Regions from separate parts of the Kribbella sp. NPDC005582 genome, predicted to be linked through region 1. Evidence: riboswitches for the same ligand, from Rfam matches in the RefSeq annotation. Region 1 holds a riboswitch; each other region holds the start of a gene.
What was found. Region 1 has a riboswitch for thiamine pyrophosphate ahead of thiS (sulfur carrier protein ThiS). Riboswitches for the same ligand answer to the same signal wherever they lie in the genome.
Positions count from the first base shown of each region.

Region 1 (5,231 bases):
CATCACCCAGCCACCGCTGTCCCAGGGCCTGCGCCGCCTGGAGGCCCTGGTCGGCGCCAAGCTCTTCGAGCGAGGCTCCACGGGTGTCGAACTCACCCCCGCCGGTGCGGCGTTGCTGCCCTTCGCCCGCCGAGCCCTCACCTCGATCGAAGAACTCCATCAGGCCGCCGTCCTGCGCGATCCCGAAGGCCCGGAGATCCGCCTCGGCCTGGCCCCTGAGGTCCCTCCAGCCGCCGGTGCCGCGTTGGCCGCCGCCTGCGGCGCAGCCGTGCCCGGCAGCCGCGTGACAGTCGTCTCCGCGCCGACCAGCGCCCTGGTCAGCCAGGTCTCCTCGGGGCGCCTGACGCTGGCCGCCGTCCTCCACCCGACCGTCCTGGACGGACTGGAGGCGGGCCCAGTCCAACTCCTTCCAACCTGGGCGCTCGCCCCGTCCGGACTATTGGGCAAGGCCGCGCCGACATCCCCGTCCGGGCGGCGCGGCCAGGCTGCTCCCCAGCTCCCCGCAGATCCACTCACCGCGGCCTCCCCTCACCTCAGGGGTGCCCGGGCGGCTGATCCTTCCGTGGAGCTCAAGCTTTTGCGCGGCTTGCCGGTGGCGGTTCGGCCTCGGGCGGAGGCCCCGGCGGCTCGTGATCTGTTCCTCGACACGCTCGCGTTGCATCGGCCGGACGGTGGGACGGTGGTGGTGACGGACGAGCGAGCCGGGCTCGCGATGGTGGCGGCCGGGCAGGCGATCCTGATGACCGCCGACCCGACACTGGCGGCACCAGGCGTCGACCGACACCGCCTGACCGGCGATCCACTGCCGACGCGAATCCGCTTGGTGTGGTCCCACTCGCGTACGCCGTTCGCCGAGCCGGTCGAGACGATCGCGCAGCTGACCGACGCGCTGGTGACGCCTTGAACGCCCGGATCCGCGCGGTCTTCGAGGACGCCGGCGTACGCGGCTGGCTGCATGCGGTCGCGCTCGACGCACCGGACTCGACGGTCGACCTCGACGCGGACACCGTCGTACCGATGGCTTCGGTGTACAAACTTCCCTTGCTGGTTGGGTTCTGCCGCCTGATCGACGACGGCGAACTCGACCCGCGCCAGCGGCTCACCCTCGACCCGGCGACCCGCACCCCCGGCCCGACAGGCCTGTCCCTCCTGGCCGACCCAGTGACGATGTCCCTCCGCGACCTCGCGGTCTCGATGATGACCGTCTCGGACAACGCCGCCGCCGACGCGCTGCTCGACGTCGTCGGTCTCGACCGCCTCGCCGAGCTGCTCCGTTCCTTCGACCTGCAACAAACCTGGGTACGCCGGGGGACCGCGGCCCACCTGCACGACCTACAACGCCGTACCGGGCTGGACGATCCGGACGCCGCCCTAGCCGCACTCGCCGACAACAACCGCACCACGCCAGCCGGCGTCTACGAAGCGGCCAACGCCTCCGCGACCACGCCTTCGGACATGACGCTGCTACTCCGCCGGCTCTGGTCCGGCGACCTGCTCTCCGTGGCCCAAACAGACTTCGTGAAGGCGACCATGCACCGGCAGACCTTCCAGCACCGCCTAGCCTCCGGCTTCCCACATGACAGCATCAAGGTCGCCGGCAAGACCGGCACCTTCGGCGCGCTCCGGCACGAAGTAGGCGTCGTCACGCTTCCTGCCGGCGACGCCTACGCGGTCGCCGTCTTCACCCTCGCCGCCCGCGCCGACTCCCGCCAACCGCGCGTCGACGCCACGATCGGCCTCGCCGCGCAGTTGGCGGTCAATCTCCTCAGATAACGGCGTACGCCTCGACCTCGATCAACGCCTCCGGCCGGAACAACCCCACCACCTGTACGGCGGTGCTCGCAGGCGGCTTCGTCGTGTCGATGTACTCGTCGCGAACCGTACGCAGCGCCGGCAGCCCGGCCATATCGGTCAGGAAGCAACCCAGCTTCACAACATCCGCCCAAGTAGCCCCGGCCGCCTTCAACGCCGCGTCCAGATTCGCGAACACCTGCCGCGTCTGGGCCTCGAAGTCACCCTCGCCGACAAGCTTGCCATCAGCATCGAGTGCCACCTGACCAGCGATCGCGACCCATTGTCCCGCGCTAGTCACCACGTGGCTGTAACCGTTGCCCGGAGCAACACCTTCTGACTGCGGATACTCCAAGTTACTCACTCAATCTCCAGAGGTTGAGGTCGGCAGACCGGTTGTAGGGGACGAGGCCAGGGCTGAGTGCCAGCGGCGGGGGACTCGACCGGCCAGGCGGGCATTGCGGCCGGCGCTCACCGCGTCGCGCATCGCGGCCGCCATCAGGGCCGGCTTCTCCGCACGCGTGACCGGCGTTGCCAGCATCACCGCGGCGCAGCCCAGCTCCATCGCCAGTGCGGCATCGCTCGCCGTACCGATGCCGGCATCGACGATGACCGGCACGTTCGCCGCCTCGGCGATCAGCGCGATGTTGTGTGGGTTGCGAATGCCGAGTGCCGATCCGATCGGCGCGGCCAACGGCATCACGGCCGCGCACCCTGCCTGCTCGAGGCGGCGGGCCAGGATCGGGTCGTCGTTCGTGTAGGGCAGCACGGTGAAGCCATCGGCGACCAGCGTCTCGACGGCGTCCAGCAACTCGAACGGGTCGGGCAGCAACAAGTGGTCGTCGGCAACCACCTCGACCTTGATCAGGTCGGTCCCCAAGGCCTCGCGCGCCAACCGCGCGGTCAGCACGGCCTCGGCTGCGGTGTGACAACCGGCAGTGTTCGGCAGGATCTCGATGCCGTGCCGCTTCAGTACGTCGAGCACCGAGCCCTCGTGCCCGGTCCCCAGCCGCCGCATCGCGACCGTGGTCAACTGGGTGCCGGAGGCAACCAACGCCTCCTCCATCACTTCCAGGTTGGCCGAACCGCCGGTGCCCATGATGAGTCGCGACGAGTACGTGCGCCCGCCCAGCTCGAAGGGGTCGTCCATCTCAGCCTCCCTGGACCGCGCCGACGATCTCGACCCGGTCACCTGCCGTCAGAATCGTGCCGGCCCACTCGTCCCGGGTCAGCACGCTCTGGTTCACCGCGACCGCGATCCCGGTCTGCCGATCCGACATCACCCGAACCAGCTCCGCGACAGACATGCCTGGTGCGCTACTGGTCGCCGTACCGTTGACCCACACGGCGTGCTCGTCTGCTGACTCGTCGTACATGCGTTGTCCTCCCTACGCCGGAATTACCCGATTCAGGTTCAGCGGTCGGCGACGCCTGCTCTGTCGCCCTCTCAGCCCACTCCGGTGCGAGCTCCCGCGGTGTCTTCGACTTTAGTTCCCTGTCAGCAAAGAGGCCAACTCAGTCGGGCTGTAGAGCACCTGCTTGCCGGCTCGCTGTGGCTCCACCAGACCGGTACGGCGAAGCAGTTGCAGGTGCTGACTGACTGCGGACGGCGTGACCTGGAGCTCCGCGGCCACATCGGTGGTGGTGCGCGGATGGGTGAGAAGCTGCAGGATGCGGGCGCGCGCCGTACCGATGAGTTGGGCGAGGTCTTGCGGGGTGGGCGGTGCGATGACCGTCCACAGGTTGGCCTGACCGCGGGGCGGGTAGCCGAGGATTGGGTCGGCGCCGGGGTCGTACGGGATCACCGCATGCGGGCCGAACAAGGTCGGCTGCAGGACGAGGCCGCGGCCGTCGACCTTCTCCACGCGACTGACCGCGCTCACCTTGTCGACCTTCAACAGGCCTTGGCTGTAAGAGATCGCGGGTCCCAGCTCGTTGAGCATCGCGCCGGTGCCCTGCTGGGTGAGGACATGACCGCGGTACGTGATGTCGGCCGTGAGGATCGTCCGCATGCGATTCCAGTACGGCGCCATGACCGTCTGCCAGTAGTCGGCGAGTGCTGTGGTGACTCGTTTCGGCGTGAGGCCAGTTGGGACCTCGCCGTTGACTGCCGTCAGTTGTCTGATGAACGTGTGTTGATCGACGGCGGCTATGAGCTCCAGCTCGTCGGCGAACTGCGTGAGCGGCGAGGTCGGTCGCGGCGTGAGGAAGTCAGGGCTGCCCATCGTGTCGTTGACGAGGTGGCTGAGCACGCTCCAGTCGAGGTCCTCGAGCAGCGGCTGCACCGCGCGGACCCAGGGCAGTTGCAGCGGGAAGCGGCCCGGATCGCGCAACGCCCGCAACGACAAGACAGTCTCCGCCGCGGGCGATAGGGCGAACCGGACTTCCTCCAGATCCCTGGACGTCAGTTCGTAGGTCAGCACGGCCTCATTACACCGCGCTGGTCGTGTCTACTCGCAGCCGATCCCGTCGTTGTCGGCGTCGAGGCGGTAGATGTCGGATCCGATGACATTGACCGGGCCGGCGACGTACTCGGGTCCGTTGCCGCTGCCGCCCGAACAGTCGACGTCACTCGCGATCGGCACGCAGCCGCTGTAGTTCGGGTCGCATCCCGAACTCGACTCCTCCTCGACCTTGGTCCCCACGACGGTCACCTGCGACCGCGGCGGCTTGGCGACCTCCTGCTTCACGAGCTTCTTTGCGGTCTGCTTGCCGCCGACGTACGTGACCTCGTAGGTCAGCTTCCGCGTGCCGTTCACCCCCGGCGTCCGCACCGACCGCTCACCCTTCGGCAGCTCGCTGTCGGTGACCGTCTTCTTCTTGAACGGAATCACGCCGTACTCGACGACCCGCTTCGTCACCGCCGCCGGCTTCGGTACGACGGCCTTCGGCGTAGCCGGCGCTTCGGCGGTCGGAGTCGGCGTCTCGGCTGGCGCCGTCACCGTCTTCGTGATTATCCGCCCACCGGCGACGGCGGCCGGTTCGGTGGATTCCGCCGTACCGCACCCGACTCCGAAGCCGAGCACGGCGACAACCAGCAACGCAGCACGAACACACACCACAGTTCCCCCCAAACCCGCCGCCGGTTCCCCCCGCGGCAGGATTGTCAGCGCCTGGACCACCCAGGCGAAGACAACTACATAACACCCCGATCGATCGCTGGACCAGACCTGAACGCCGTACTTCTCAGGTCGCCGCCGCGCCGACCCCCGCCAGCGCCGCGAACACGACCCCGACCACCAGCCCGACACTCCCGAGCGCGATCAACGGCCCCGCACTGATCGGCGGCTCCGGCACCCGCTGGCGAAACACCGCGAACAACCGCTCCTCCGCCGGCCGGACCTCCCGCAACAACACCGCCGAAGGATGCGACCGCGCACTGAAACTCTCCAGCGCCTCCACAGCAGCCCGCGCAGCCTCCACCGCAGCCCGCACCACCG
Region 1 covers NZ_JBEXCU010000005.1:596,709-601,939, forward strand. Annotated here, with positions in the region: gene ABZS29_RS29170 (LysR family transcriptional regulator) at 1-904, shown strand, start outside; gene ABZS29_RS29175 (serine hydrolase) at 901-1,773, shown strand; gene ABZS29_RS29180 (RidA family protein) at 1,766-2,155, opposite strand; gene ABZS29_RS29185 (thiazole synthase) at 2,156-2,941, opposite strand; gene thiS (sulfur carrier protein ThiS) at 2,943-3,167, opposite strand; TPP riboswitch at 3,160-3,275, opposite strand; gene ABZS29_RS29195 (DUF5937 family protein) at 3,279-4,214, opposite strand; gene ABZS29_RS29200 (G5 domain-containing protein) at 4,242-4,850, opposite strand; gene ABZS29_RS29205 (hypothetical protein) at 4,978-5,231, opposite strand, start outside.

Region 2 (5,231 bases), on a different contig from region 1:
GCACACGTCGGACGCGGCCGGAGCGCCGCTGACCCTGGGTATCGCGGGCAGCTGGGTGATCTGGTTCCTGAACCGCGTGCTGCAGCAGGGCCGCACCGGCCAGTCGCTCGGCAAGAAGATGACCGGGACCCGCGTGATCAGCCTTCAGACCGGTGAGTTGATCGGTTTCGGCCCAAACCTCGGCCGCGAGGTCCTCGCCATCGTGCTCAACTACGTCTGCTTCCTCAACGTCATCTGGCCGTTGTGGGACGAGAAGCAGCAGACCTGGCACGACAAGATCGTCAACGACATCGTCGTCAGCACCTGAGCTAGTGCGACAGCACGAAGGCGGCGCAGGTCACCGACCAGAGCACACTGGTGAAGGTGCCGATGATGAAGCGCTCCGCGACCGCCTGCGGCGTGACGGACGCGGGCTGGTCCGGACTGCGGAGCTCTGGATAGCGGGCCAGTCCCTTGATCGCCAGCACGATGGCCAGCCCCTCCGGCCAGCCGGCCACCAGGGCCGCGAAGATCGCGCCACGCTCGAGCGAACCGATCAGAGCGCCGCCGCGCAGGACCTCACCGGCCTTCTGCGTCGACTGCGCCCGAGTGTTGCCCCGGTCGACCAGCGCGAGCACAGAGGTCGTCAGCGGGCCGCCACCGGTCACTGCGAGCCCTCCGGCCAGCAGGAGCAGCACATTCCACCAGCGCTCGGGCCACGACGCCACACCGTCGGTCGAGAGCAGCAGTAGGCCGACAGCGACGCCGCAGGCCAGCATGAGGCCGCTGAGCACGATCTCCAGCGTGGCGCCTTCGGCCTTCGGCACCCAAGCCAGTACGGCGAACAGCAGGCCGCCGGCTGTGAGTGCCAGGACGAGTGCCGTCACGCAGCGGTCCCGAGCTCGAGCAACTCCGACGCCAGCAACCGACCACGCTGCTCCTCGACCACTCCGGCCGCCTGAGCTCGTTGCGTCACCGCAGATTGGCTGATCCCCAGTTTCACGCCGATCTCCCGTCGTGTCAGTCCCTCGGCCAGCAGGTCGGCAACAGCCCAGCCCCGCTCGCTCCGGCGGCGCAGCACCGAGGCCATGAGCCACAGCACCGTTTCCACCTGCTCGGCGAGCCGGTCGTCCGGTCCGCACACGTTGACGTGATGCGGACTCGACTTCGCCTTCGTCACCGCCTCGCGGGCGTAGACGAACGCGTCACCGTTCCCGGCCCGGGTACTGCGCGGCAGCGGCTCGGCCACCTCGCCGATCCCGAGCCCGACGTACCAGGCGTCCAGGCGGAGCAGCTCGACGATCAGGTCGATGGTTGCCCTGGCCTCCGAAAGCACTCCCTGCACCTCGTCGCCGGCGGTCCGCTCGAACTTGCGGAGCAGCCCGGTACGCCGGGGCCTGCGGTTCAGATCGGTGAGTAGCTCGGGTACGAGATCGCCGCTGACTCGGCTGCCTCGCTGATCTACCGTGAGAACGAAGACCACTGTCTCGCACCTCCTTCCAACGGAGTTAAGGCTACAGTCTTATTCACGCTGAGTGAAGGCAAAAACCTGAATCGGTTCACCCCATCACTCTCGGTGATCACCCCGCAGGACAGCTGATTCCCAATTCTCCGCTCAATCCGGCCACTTCGGCATCTCGACACCTTCGCGAATTTCACTCCGCGTGAAGTTGCCAAACCGGTTCACGGCTCCCGGCGGGCGGGAAGCCCGCCGGGAGCGTTCAGATCAGTCGGCGAGCGGCAGGTAGAGCTTGCCGTCTCCTGCCTTGAAGGTCTCGGACATTTCGTTGAAGCCGGCCTCGATCGCCTCGGTCGACGTCAGTCCGTGCTCCTCGGCGTACGCGCGAATGTCGGCGGTGATTCGCATCGAGCAGAACTTCGGCCCGCACATCGAGCAGAAGTGCGCGGTCTTGGCCGGCTCGGCCGGCAACGTCTCGTCGTGGTACGACCGCGCGGTGTCCGGGTCCAGCGAGAGGTTGAACTGATCCTCCCAGCGGAACTCGAACCTTGCCGTGGACAACGCGTCGTCCCAGGCCTGCGCTCCCGGGTGTCCCTTGGCCAGATCGGCGGCATGGGCAGCGATCTTGTAGGTGATCACCCCGGTCTTGACGTCATCGCGATCCGGCAGCCCGAGGTGCTCCTTCGGCGTGACGTAGCAGAGCATCGCCGTACCGAGCCAGCCGATCTGCGCCGCGCCGATCGCGCTGGTGATGTGGTCGTACGCCGGCGCCACATCGGTTGCCAACGGCCCCAAGGTGTAGAACGGCGCTTCGCCGCAGAGCTCTTCCTCGAGCCGCACGTTCTCGGCGATCTTGTTCATCGGCACGTGCCCGGGGCCCTCGATCATCACCTGTACGTCGTGCTCCCAGGCGATCTTGGTGAGCTCCCCCAGTGTCCGCAACTCGGCGAACTGCGCCTCGTCGTTCGCATCCGCGATACACCCCGGCCGGAGTCCGTCGCCGAGCGAGAACGTCACGTCGTACTCACGCAGGATCTCGCAGAGCTCCGCGAAATGCGTGTACAGGAAAGACTCCTGGTGATGCGCGAGACACCAGGCCGCCATGATCGAGCCGCCGCGCGAGACGATGCCGGTGATCCGCCGCGCGGTCAGCGGCACGTAGCGCAGCAGTACGCCGGCGTGCACGGTCATGTAGTCGACGCCCTGCTCGCACTGCTCGATCACCGTCTCCCGGTAGACCTCCCAGTTCAGCGCGGCCGGATCGCCCTTCACCTTCTCGAGCGCCTGGTAGAGCGGCACGGTCCCGATCGGCACCGGCGAGTTCCGCAGGATCCACTCCCGGGTCTCGTGGATGTTCTTGCCGGTCGACAGGTCCATCACGGTGTCGGCGCCCCAGCGGGTCGCCCAGACGAGCTTCTCGACCTCGTCCTCGATGGAACTGCTGACGGCGGAGTTGCCGATGTTCGCGTTCACCTTCACCAGGAACTTCTTGCCGATGATGGTCGGCTCGCTCTCCGGGTGCCGGCGGTTGACCGGGATCACGGCTCGGCCGCGCGCCACCTCGGACCGGACGAACTCCGGATCCATGTTCTCCCGGAGCGCGACATACCGCATCTCCTCGGTGATGGTGCCGGCGCGCGCGTGCGCGAGCTGGGTCAGGTTCTCCCGCCCGGCGATCCACTCGCGCCGGAGCGCGGGCAGACCGGCCTGTACGTCGATCTGCGCCGTCGCGTCCGTGTACGGCCCGGACGTGTCGTACAGGTCGAAGTGCTCGCCGTTGGTGAGATGGACGCGGCGCGCCGGAACGCCCAGTTCGCCGCGATAGATCTTCTCGGAGCCCGAGATCGGGCCGGTGGTGACAGTCGGTCGTACGGTGCCGATAGTTGTCACTTGTGTGCTCCCTACGCCGGAATTACCCGGACAGGTTCGGCGGTCGGCGGCGCCGGATTCTCCAGCCGCCCTCTCAGCCCACTACGGTGCGAGCTCCCGCGATCTCCAGTTATCACCGGCAGCTTAGTAGCATTCCGGGATGCGCGACTTTGTCTATCCGCCTGTCGTCGGCGTTGCCAAGACTGCCTTCAAGGTGCTGGACCTGAAGTTCCAGCTCGCCGGCACCGAGAACATCCCGCGGACCGGCGGCGCGGTGATCGCGCTGAACCACATCAGCTACGTCGACTTCATCCTCGGCGGGTACGGCGCGGTGCCGAGCAAGCGGCTGGTCCGGTTCATGGCCAAGGAGGTGCTGTTCCGCAACCGCTGGTCCGGGCCGCTGATGCGTGGGATGCACCACATCCCGGTCGATCGCGACGCGGGCGCGGCGTCGTACGAGCACGCGCTGCGGCACCTGCGCGCCGGTGAGGTGGTCGGCGTCTTTCCGGAAGCGACGATCAGCCGGTCGTTCGAGCTCAAGGAGTTCAAGTCCGGCACGGTCCGGATGGCCGCGGAGGCCGGCGTACCGCTGATTCCGATGATCCTGTGGGGCACCCAGCGGATGTTCACCAAGGACCACCCGAAGGACTTCACCCGGCACCGCACGATCGCGATCACGGTCGGTACGCCGATGACCGTGACGCCGGACGACGACCCGGTCGAGGCCACCGCCGTCCTGCGCTCGACGATGGCCGAGATGCTCGACGAGACGATCCGCGCATACCCGGAGCAGCCGCCCGGCGCCTGGTGGCTGCCCGCCTCGTACGGCGGCTCCGCGCCGACGCCGGCGGAGGCCGACCGGCTCGACCGCGAGGAGCTGGCCCGCCGGGCCGAGCGCCGCCGCTAGCCCGACGGAGGTCGGACAAGGCCTTGACCCTCGACGGCATCTGAGGGTACGAAGGGCACTTGTCATTGACAAGGCAGGAATCTGGGGGATTTCTGTGCTGCTTGCCTTGTGCTGGGCGGGGGAAGGTTTTTGTTCGATTCACCGGAAGAACTGCGCCTGTTCGAACCCGGGACGCTGCAGATCGCGCCGCATGTCGCGGAGCACATCCCGGATGCCGGGGCGTACTTCATCGACTGGTCCACCCGGGACCTGGACCGCGAGCGAGCGCGTGAGGTCGAGGCCGCGGTCAACGGCCGGCGGTGCGCGAACGGCTGGTTCCCACTCGAGAGCCTGGACAGCATCGGGCACCGGGGCTACTGGCGTGGTCCGCTCACCTACCTGGCGCAGATGACGGCCGACGACGCCGGCATCCTGCAGGACTGGGCGGCGTACGGCCTGACCGGTGAGAACCGGCACCGCATCGAAGCGACCGTCAACCACCTGCTCCACCAGCAGGGCCACGCGGCCGCGGCCACCTGGGCCGTTGCCGTCCGCCCCCAAGCCGGTCTGGACGCAGCCGCCCTCGGCGACCGCCTCTTCACCGCCTGGGAGCGGAACCTGGACGCCGTACGCACCAAGGACGTGGCCAAGGCAGTCCGCCGCTGGAACCGCTAATGGAACTGCGGAATGATCAGGTAGAGCCCGAACAGCACCGCAGCTAGGCATGCTGCGAAGCACAGTGACGCGACTGCGGTGTCGACCATCGGTGCAGGCCGCTTCTCGTCGATAGCCGCCGCTCTGCGGGCCATGGCAGTCACACCGAAGGCGAAGACGACAGCCAGCCCGACTCCGAAGAGCAGACTGACCAGTGCGACCTCACCGAGGCCGGTCCAGTTGATGTGCATCGCCGTACTCCTCTCAGACCGTCGCGTATTCGTTGACGTTGTGCGGAGTGACCGGCTTGCGCCTGGAGGCCGCGTAGATGCCGCCACCGACCACCACAGCCAGTACGGCGATGATCGCGACCCCGAGATTGCC
Region 2 covers NZ_JBEXCU010000008.1:244,541-249,771, forward strand. Annotated here, with positions in the region: gene ABZS29_RS35160 (RDD family protein) at 1-307, shown strand, start outside; gene ABZS29_RS35165 (hypothetical protein) at 309-866, opposite strand; gene ABZS29_RS35170 (transposase) at 863-1,462, opposite strand; gene thiC (phosphomethylpyrimidine synthase ThiC) at 1,706-3,319, opposite strand; TPP riboswitch at 3,320-3,438, opposite strand; gene ABZS29_RS35180 (lysophospholipid acyltransferase family protein) at 3,468-4,214, shown strand; gene ABZS29_RS35185 (hypothetical protein) at 4,344-4,868, shown strand; gene ABZS29_RS35190 (hypothetical protein) at 4,865-5,098, opposite strand; gene ABZS29_RS35195 (inorganic phosphate transporter) at 5,112-5,231, opposite strand, start outside.
Region 2: it holds a riboswitch for thiamine pyrophosphate, as region 1 does, so the genes downstream of both, thiC (phosphomethylpyrimidine synthase ThiC) here and thiS (sulfur carrier protein ThiS) in region 1, are expected to answer to the same signal.

Region 3 (5,231 bases), on a different contig from region 1:
GCAGGCGGTGCATCCGGTGAGCTTCGAGCGGACCGACACGGGTGACGTGGATCTGCGCATCATCGTGGCGACGCCGACGCTGACCGACAAGCTGTGTCTGCCGCTCGACACCGGCGGTGAGGTGTCCTGCCGGGTCGAGGACCGGGTCGTGCTGAACGCCAAGCGCTGGATGTACGCCGTACCGGCGTACGGCGGGGATGTGGCGTTGTACCGCAACTACCTGGTGAACCACGAGGTCGGGCACGCGCTCGGGCACGGGCACTCGACGTGCACGAAGGCGCAGTCGCCGGCGCCGGTGATGATGCAGCAGACCAAGGGGCTCGGTGGTTGCCGGCCGAACGCGTGGCCGACGATCAAAGCGACCTGACCACCTCCCGTGAGAAGCTGAGTCCCGAGGGAGGGAGCAGCGATGTCGTCACAGGACTTCCCGACGTACGGGCGGGAGCCGGAGCGCCCGGAGCAGGGGCAACCCAGCGAAGAGCAGCACTTCGCGCCACCCACGCCGTACGGCGCCGGCACGTACGCCGGCGGTGGTCAGCCACTGCCGCCCGCCCCCTATGCGCCCGCGCAGCCCTATGGCTCCCAGCCAGGTCAGTACGGCGGTCCGCCGACCGACCCGGCGCAGCCACCGAGCTATCGGCCGGGCCACCCGTACGGCGCTCCCGTGGACCCGCATCCGGCCGCCTTCCCGACGTACGGGCGTAAGGAGCCTTTCGCCGACCGTGATCCACGCGCGGCCAAGGTGGTGCTGCTGGCGACGATCATCGCGGCGGTCTACGGACTGATGGCGGTGACGATCCAGCGGGTCTCGATCCGGGAGATCACCCAGGCTCCGGGCTCACCGCTCAACCACCCGCTGCGCACCGACGTGATCGACGCACTGGGGCAGCTGCTGATCGTTCTGGTCGGTCTGGCCGCGCTGGTGCTCTGGGCGCGCGACCTGTTGGCTCGGCGCAAGCTCGGACGCCAGCCGGACATCTACGAGCTCATCGGTGGCGGACTGGTCGGCGTCTCGCTGATTCCGCTGCTGATCTGGGCAGTCATGGTGCTGTCGACCGGCCTGGGGTCCGCCGACGACACTCTGGACCGGCTGCCGACGGCGTACGCCTGGGGTGGGTTCGGTCTGCTGATCCTGGCGGCCGGCTTCTTCCTCGGCTACCGCGAGCTCAAGCCGGATCTCGACACGGTAGTCCGGGCGGCACCGGGCCGCCCGCCCTGGGAGTGAGCGCCCCGGTAGTCCTGGTCCCGGGCCTCGGCCTCGGGCCGGAGTCGTACGCCCCCACGGTCGAGCACCTCTCGCTGCCGTACCAGGTGGTCACACTTCCCGGGTACGGCGAGCCTGCCGACGACCGTGATGATCTGCACCCGGGGGCGCTCGCTGCCCGGCTGGAGCAGAAGGTCCGAGAGCGCTCGGTGTTGGTCGGGCACTCCGCCGGCGCACAGATTGTCGTCGAACTGGCGGTCGCCCACCCGGAACTGGTGCACGCGCTGGTCCTGATCGCTCCGACCGGTGACGCGGGTACGGTCACCTGGCCCACGCTGGCGATGCGGTGGCTGGAGTCGACCTTGCCGGAGACTCCGCGGCTGATACCGGTGCTGGCGCCGCAGTACGCGCGGACAACGTTCCGCGCTATTGCCCGGGCCGCGGAGGCCTGTCGGCGACATGACATGGCTGGGGTGATCACCCGGGTCCAGGCGCCGGTGATCATCGTGCGCTGCCGCTACGACCACCTGTCGCCCGCCGACTGGGTCCTTCGGCTGGCGGAGCTCACCCACGGCGAGGCGCGGACGCTGGAGACGGGCTCGCACATGCCGGTGCTGACCAACGGCCCGGAGGTGGCCGCGCTCATCCAGCGAGCAGCCGCCGCGCGGCCCGGCGACTGACGCGTTATCGTTGACGCGGTAGCAAAACCTTTGCGGGAGCTCGCACCGAATGCGGGCTGAGAGGGCGACGTGACACCGGGTCGCCGACCGCCTGAACCTGACCGGGTAATGCCGGCGTAGGGATCGCAATGACTGACACTGCAATTCGCCCTGCCAACGAAGAAGCACCGCTGGTTCTCACCACGGATGCGCCACGGACGCTGGGGTTCCTGGACCAGTTCACACTCTGGGGCAACTTCGGCATCTCGCTGTTCGGTCCGGTCACCGGCGCGCTGGTCGCGGCGTACACGGGATCGTTGTGGCAGGGGCTGCTCGCGGTCGTCGTGGGCTGCGGGATCGGCGCGCTCGTGCTCGGCGGCGCGGCGGTCTTCGGTTCGCAGACCGGAGCGCCGGCGATGACCGCGCTGCGCGGAATCTTCGGTCGCCGCGGGTCGATGGCCCCCACCGTGCTCAACATCGCGCAGAACATCGGCTGGGCGACCATGGAGATCATCGTGATCTCGCAGGCCGCGGTCGCGGTGACGAGTGAGCGCTGGCGCTGGCTGTTCGTCGTACTGGCCGGGATCATCGCGACGACGATGGCGGTTCGCCCGCTGGGCAGCGTGAAGGTGCTGCGCAAGTTCATGGTCTGGCTGGTGTTGGTTGCCTCGGTCTACCTATTTGTGCAGGTGCTGAGCAAGCCGGTGCACGCGTTGCCGCAGGACAGCGTGTACGGCTTCTGGCCGGCCGTCGACCTCGCGGCCGCAGGCGTTGTTTCGTTCGCGCCGCTGGCCGCCGACTACACCCGGCACTCCCGCACCAACAAGGCGGCCTTCGGCGGCTCCGCGCTCGGCTACGGCCTGGCCGCGATCCTGTACTACGCCTTGGGCGTTTTCGCGGTCGCGACTCTGCAGACCAACAGCGAGGACGTGATCACGGCTCTGGTCACGTTGCCCGCCGGCGCGATCGCACTGTTCGTGCTGCTGGTGGACGAGGTCGACGAGGCCTACGCGAACGTCTACTCGACCACGATGGCCGCGCACAACCTGATCGGCCACGTCGACCGCCGCTGGATCTCGGTCGCGATCGGCGTCCTGGCCACCGGCCTCGCCCTCTTGGTTGACCTGGGCAACTACACCCAGTTCCTCTACCTGATCGGCTCGGTCTTCATCCCGCTCTTCGCCGTCGCCATTGCCGACTTCTTCCTGGTGAGCAAGATGAAGTGGGACGTCTCCAGTACGGCGAAGTTCCGCTGGCAGCCCGCGGTCGCCTGGCTGATCGGCTTCGTGGCGTACCAACTCGTCAACCCCGGCACGGTCGCCGGCTGGTCGCCGTTCTGGCTCGATGTCCAGGGCAAGCTCTTCGGCGGCCACGCCGTACCAGGCTGGCTGGGCGCGACGTACACAAGCATCATCGTGTCGATGGTCGCGGCGGTGCTGCTCGGCCGGGTCGGTCGCCGCCAGGCTGCCTGAGCAAGCTCAGCGGTATTCGGGGTTCTCGAAGTCGAAACGGCAGCCGGCGTCCCACTCGGAGCGCTGGTTGCCGTGGGCAGGGATGCCGCCGGCATCCTTCAGCATCCGGGCCAGGTGCAACAGGTTCCAGGTCATGAACGTCGTGTTCCGGTTGGTGAAGTCGTTGTCCGGGCCGCCCGAACCGGCGTCCAGGTACGACGGGCCGGGGCCGGCCTCGCCGATCCAGCCGGCGTCGGCCTGCGGTGGGATGGTGTACCCGAGGTGCTGCAGCGAATAGAGGATGTTCATCGCGCAGTGCTTGACCCCGTCCTCGTTGCCGGTGATCAGGCAGCCGCCGACCCGGCCGTAGTACGCGTACTGCCCGTGCTCGTTGAGGATCGAGGAGTTGGCGTACAGGCGCTCGATCACCTGCTTGGTGACGGAGCTGTTGTCACCGAGCCAGATCGGACCGGCGATCACCAGGATGTCGGCCGCCATCACCTGTTCCTGCAGCGCCGGCCACTCGTCGGTCGGCCAGCCGTGCTCGGTCATGTCCGGCCAGACACCGGTCGCAATGTCGTGGTCGACGGCCCGGATCACGTCGACCTGCACGCCCTGCTTACGCATGATCTGACCGCTCACCTCGATCAGGCCTTCGGTGTTGCTCACCGCCGGCGACCGCTTCAGGGTGCAGTTCACGAACAGGGCGTGCAGATCGTCGTACGTCGGCATGGTTGCTCCTCGGAGTGGGGAAATCCCGTCGGGACCACAGTGCGGCCGGGGGAAGCGATCGGACAGGGCCCGGCCCCCGATGGTTCGTCGGCCGTAATGTCACCGGACCCACTGGACAACTGACCTGGCGTAACCGCGATACTTGCGCCCATGCTCAACTCCGCACTGCGCAGCCGGGCCGAGTACGCCGAACTCGGCGTCGACGGTCTGGCCGCGCGGACCTCGCCCGAGCGGGACGCAGACATCGTCAAGGCCGTCGAAGAACTGCTCGAGGGCCGCGAATCGGTCCTCGACCTGTGTTGCGGCTACGGCCGGATCTCGCTGCCGCTGGCACGAGCCGGCAAGACCGTGCGCGGCCTCGACATCTCACCGAACCTGGTCGAGGCCGGCCGCGCCCGGGCGCTCGAGGAGGAGTTGGCGATCGACTGGGCGATCGGCTCGATGACCGATCTGCCCTATGCGTGGGACTCGTTCGACGCGGTGATCTGCCTGTGGACCGCGTTCCACGAGCTGTTCGCCGAGGACGAGCAGATCTCCACGATCTGCGAGATCTCCCGGGTGCTGAAGCCGGGCGGGATCGCGATCATCGAGGGTCCGTCCTGGGGACCGGCGACCGCCGGTGAGATCGCGATCGGGATGCGGCAGGGACCGGAGCACCGGATCGTCACCACCGAGCACGCCGACGGGCTGAGCAGCGTGCACTACATCCACGACGAGATCAGCTACGGCCGGCTCTGTGCCGCCGCGGGGATCGAAAACTACAAGGTCTACAAGCGCGAGTGGGGCGGCCGGCGCCGGCTCATCCTTGAGATCCACGCCTGAACGTTTAAACCCCGAAGAAATAGGAGCAGATCCCCACTCCACATTGGGGACCTGCTCCTGATTCCTTCAACTCTAAAGACATTCCCGCGGCTACGCGGAAACCATTCTTTTCTTTTCGAGCTCCAACAGATAGCGCTTCGCCTCGAGTCCGCCCGCGTAGCCGGTCAGCGCTCCGCTTCCGCCGATGATGCGGTGGCAGGGCAGCAGGACACACACGGGATTCGCGCCCAGCGCCGTACCGACGGCTCGGGCGGCCTTGGGCCGCTCGATCTCCCCGGCGAGCTGTCCGTAGGTCTTGGTGTGTCCATAGCTGGTGTGCGTGCGCAGGTCGCTCAGCACCAATTGCTGGAACGGCGTCGCGAG
Region 3 covers NZ_JBEXCU010000001.1:2,273,403-2,278,633, forward strand. Annotated here, with positions in the region: gene ABZS29_RS11240 (DUF3152 domain-containing protein) at 1-367, shown strand, start outside; gene ABZS29_RS11245 (hypothetical protein) at 410-1,225, shown strand; gene ABZS29_RS11250 (alpha/beta hydrolase) at 1,222-1,884, shown strand; TPP riboswitch at 1,907-2,024, shown strand; gene ABZS29_RS11255 (cytosine permease) at 2,013-3,335, shown strand; gene ABZS29_RS11260 (flavodoxin family protein) at 3,342-4,046, opposite strand; gene ABZS29_RS11265 (methyltransferase domain-containing protein) at 4,197-4,868, shown strand; gene ABZS29_RS11270 (methylated-DNA--[protein]-cysteine S-methyltransferase) at 4,959-5,231, opposite strand, start outside.
Region 3: it holds a riboswitch for thiamine pyrophosphate, as region 1 does, so the genes downstream of both, ABZS29_RS11255 (cytosine permease) here and thiS (sulfur carrier protein ThiS) in region 1, are expected to answer to the same signal.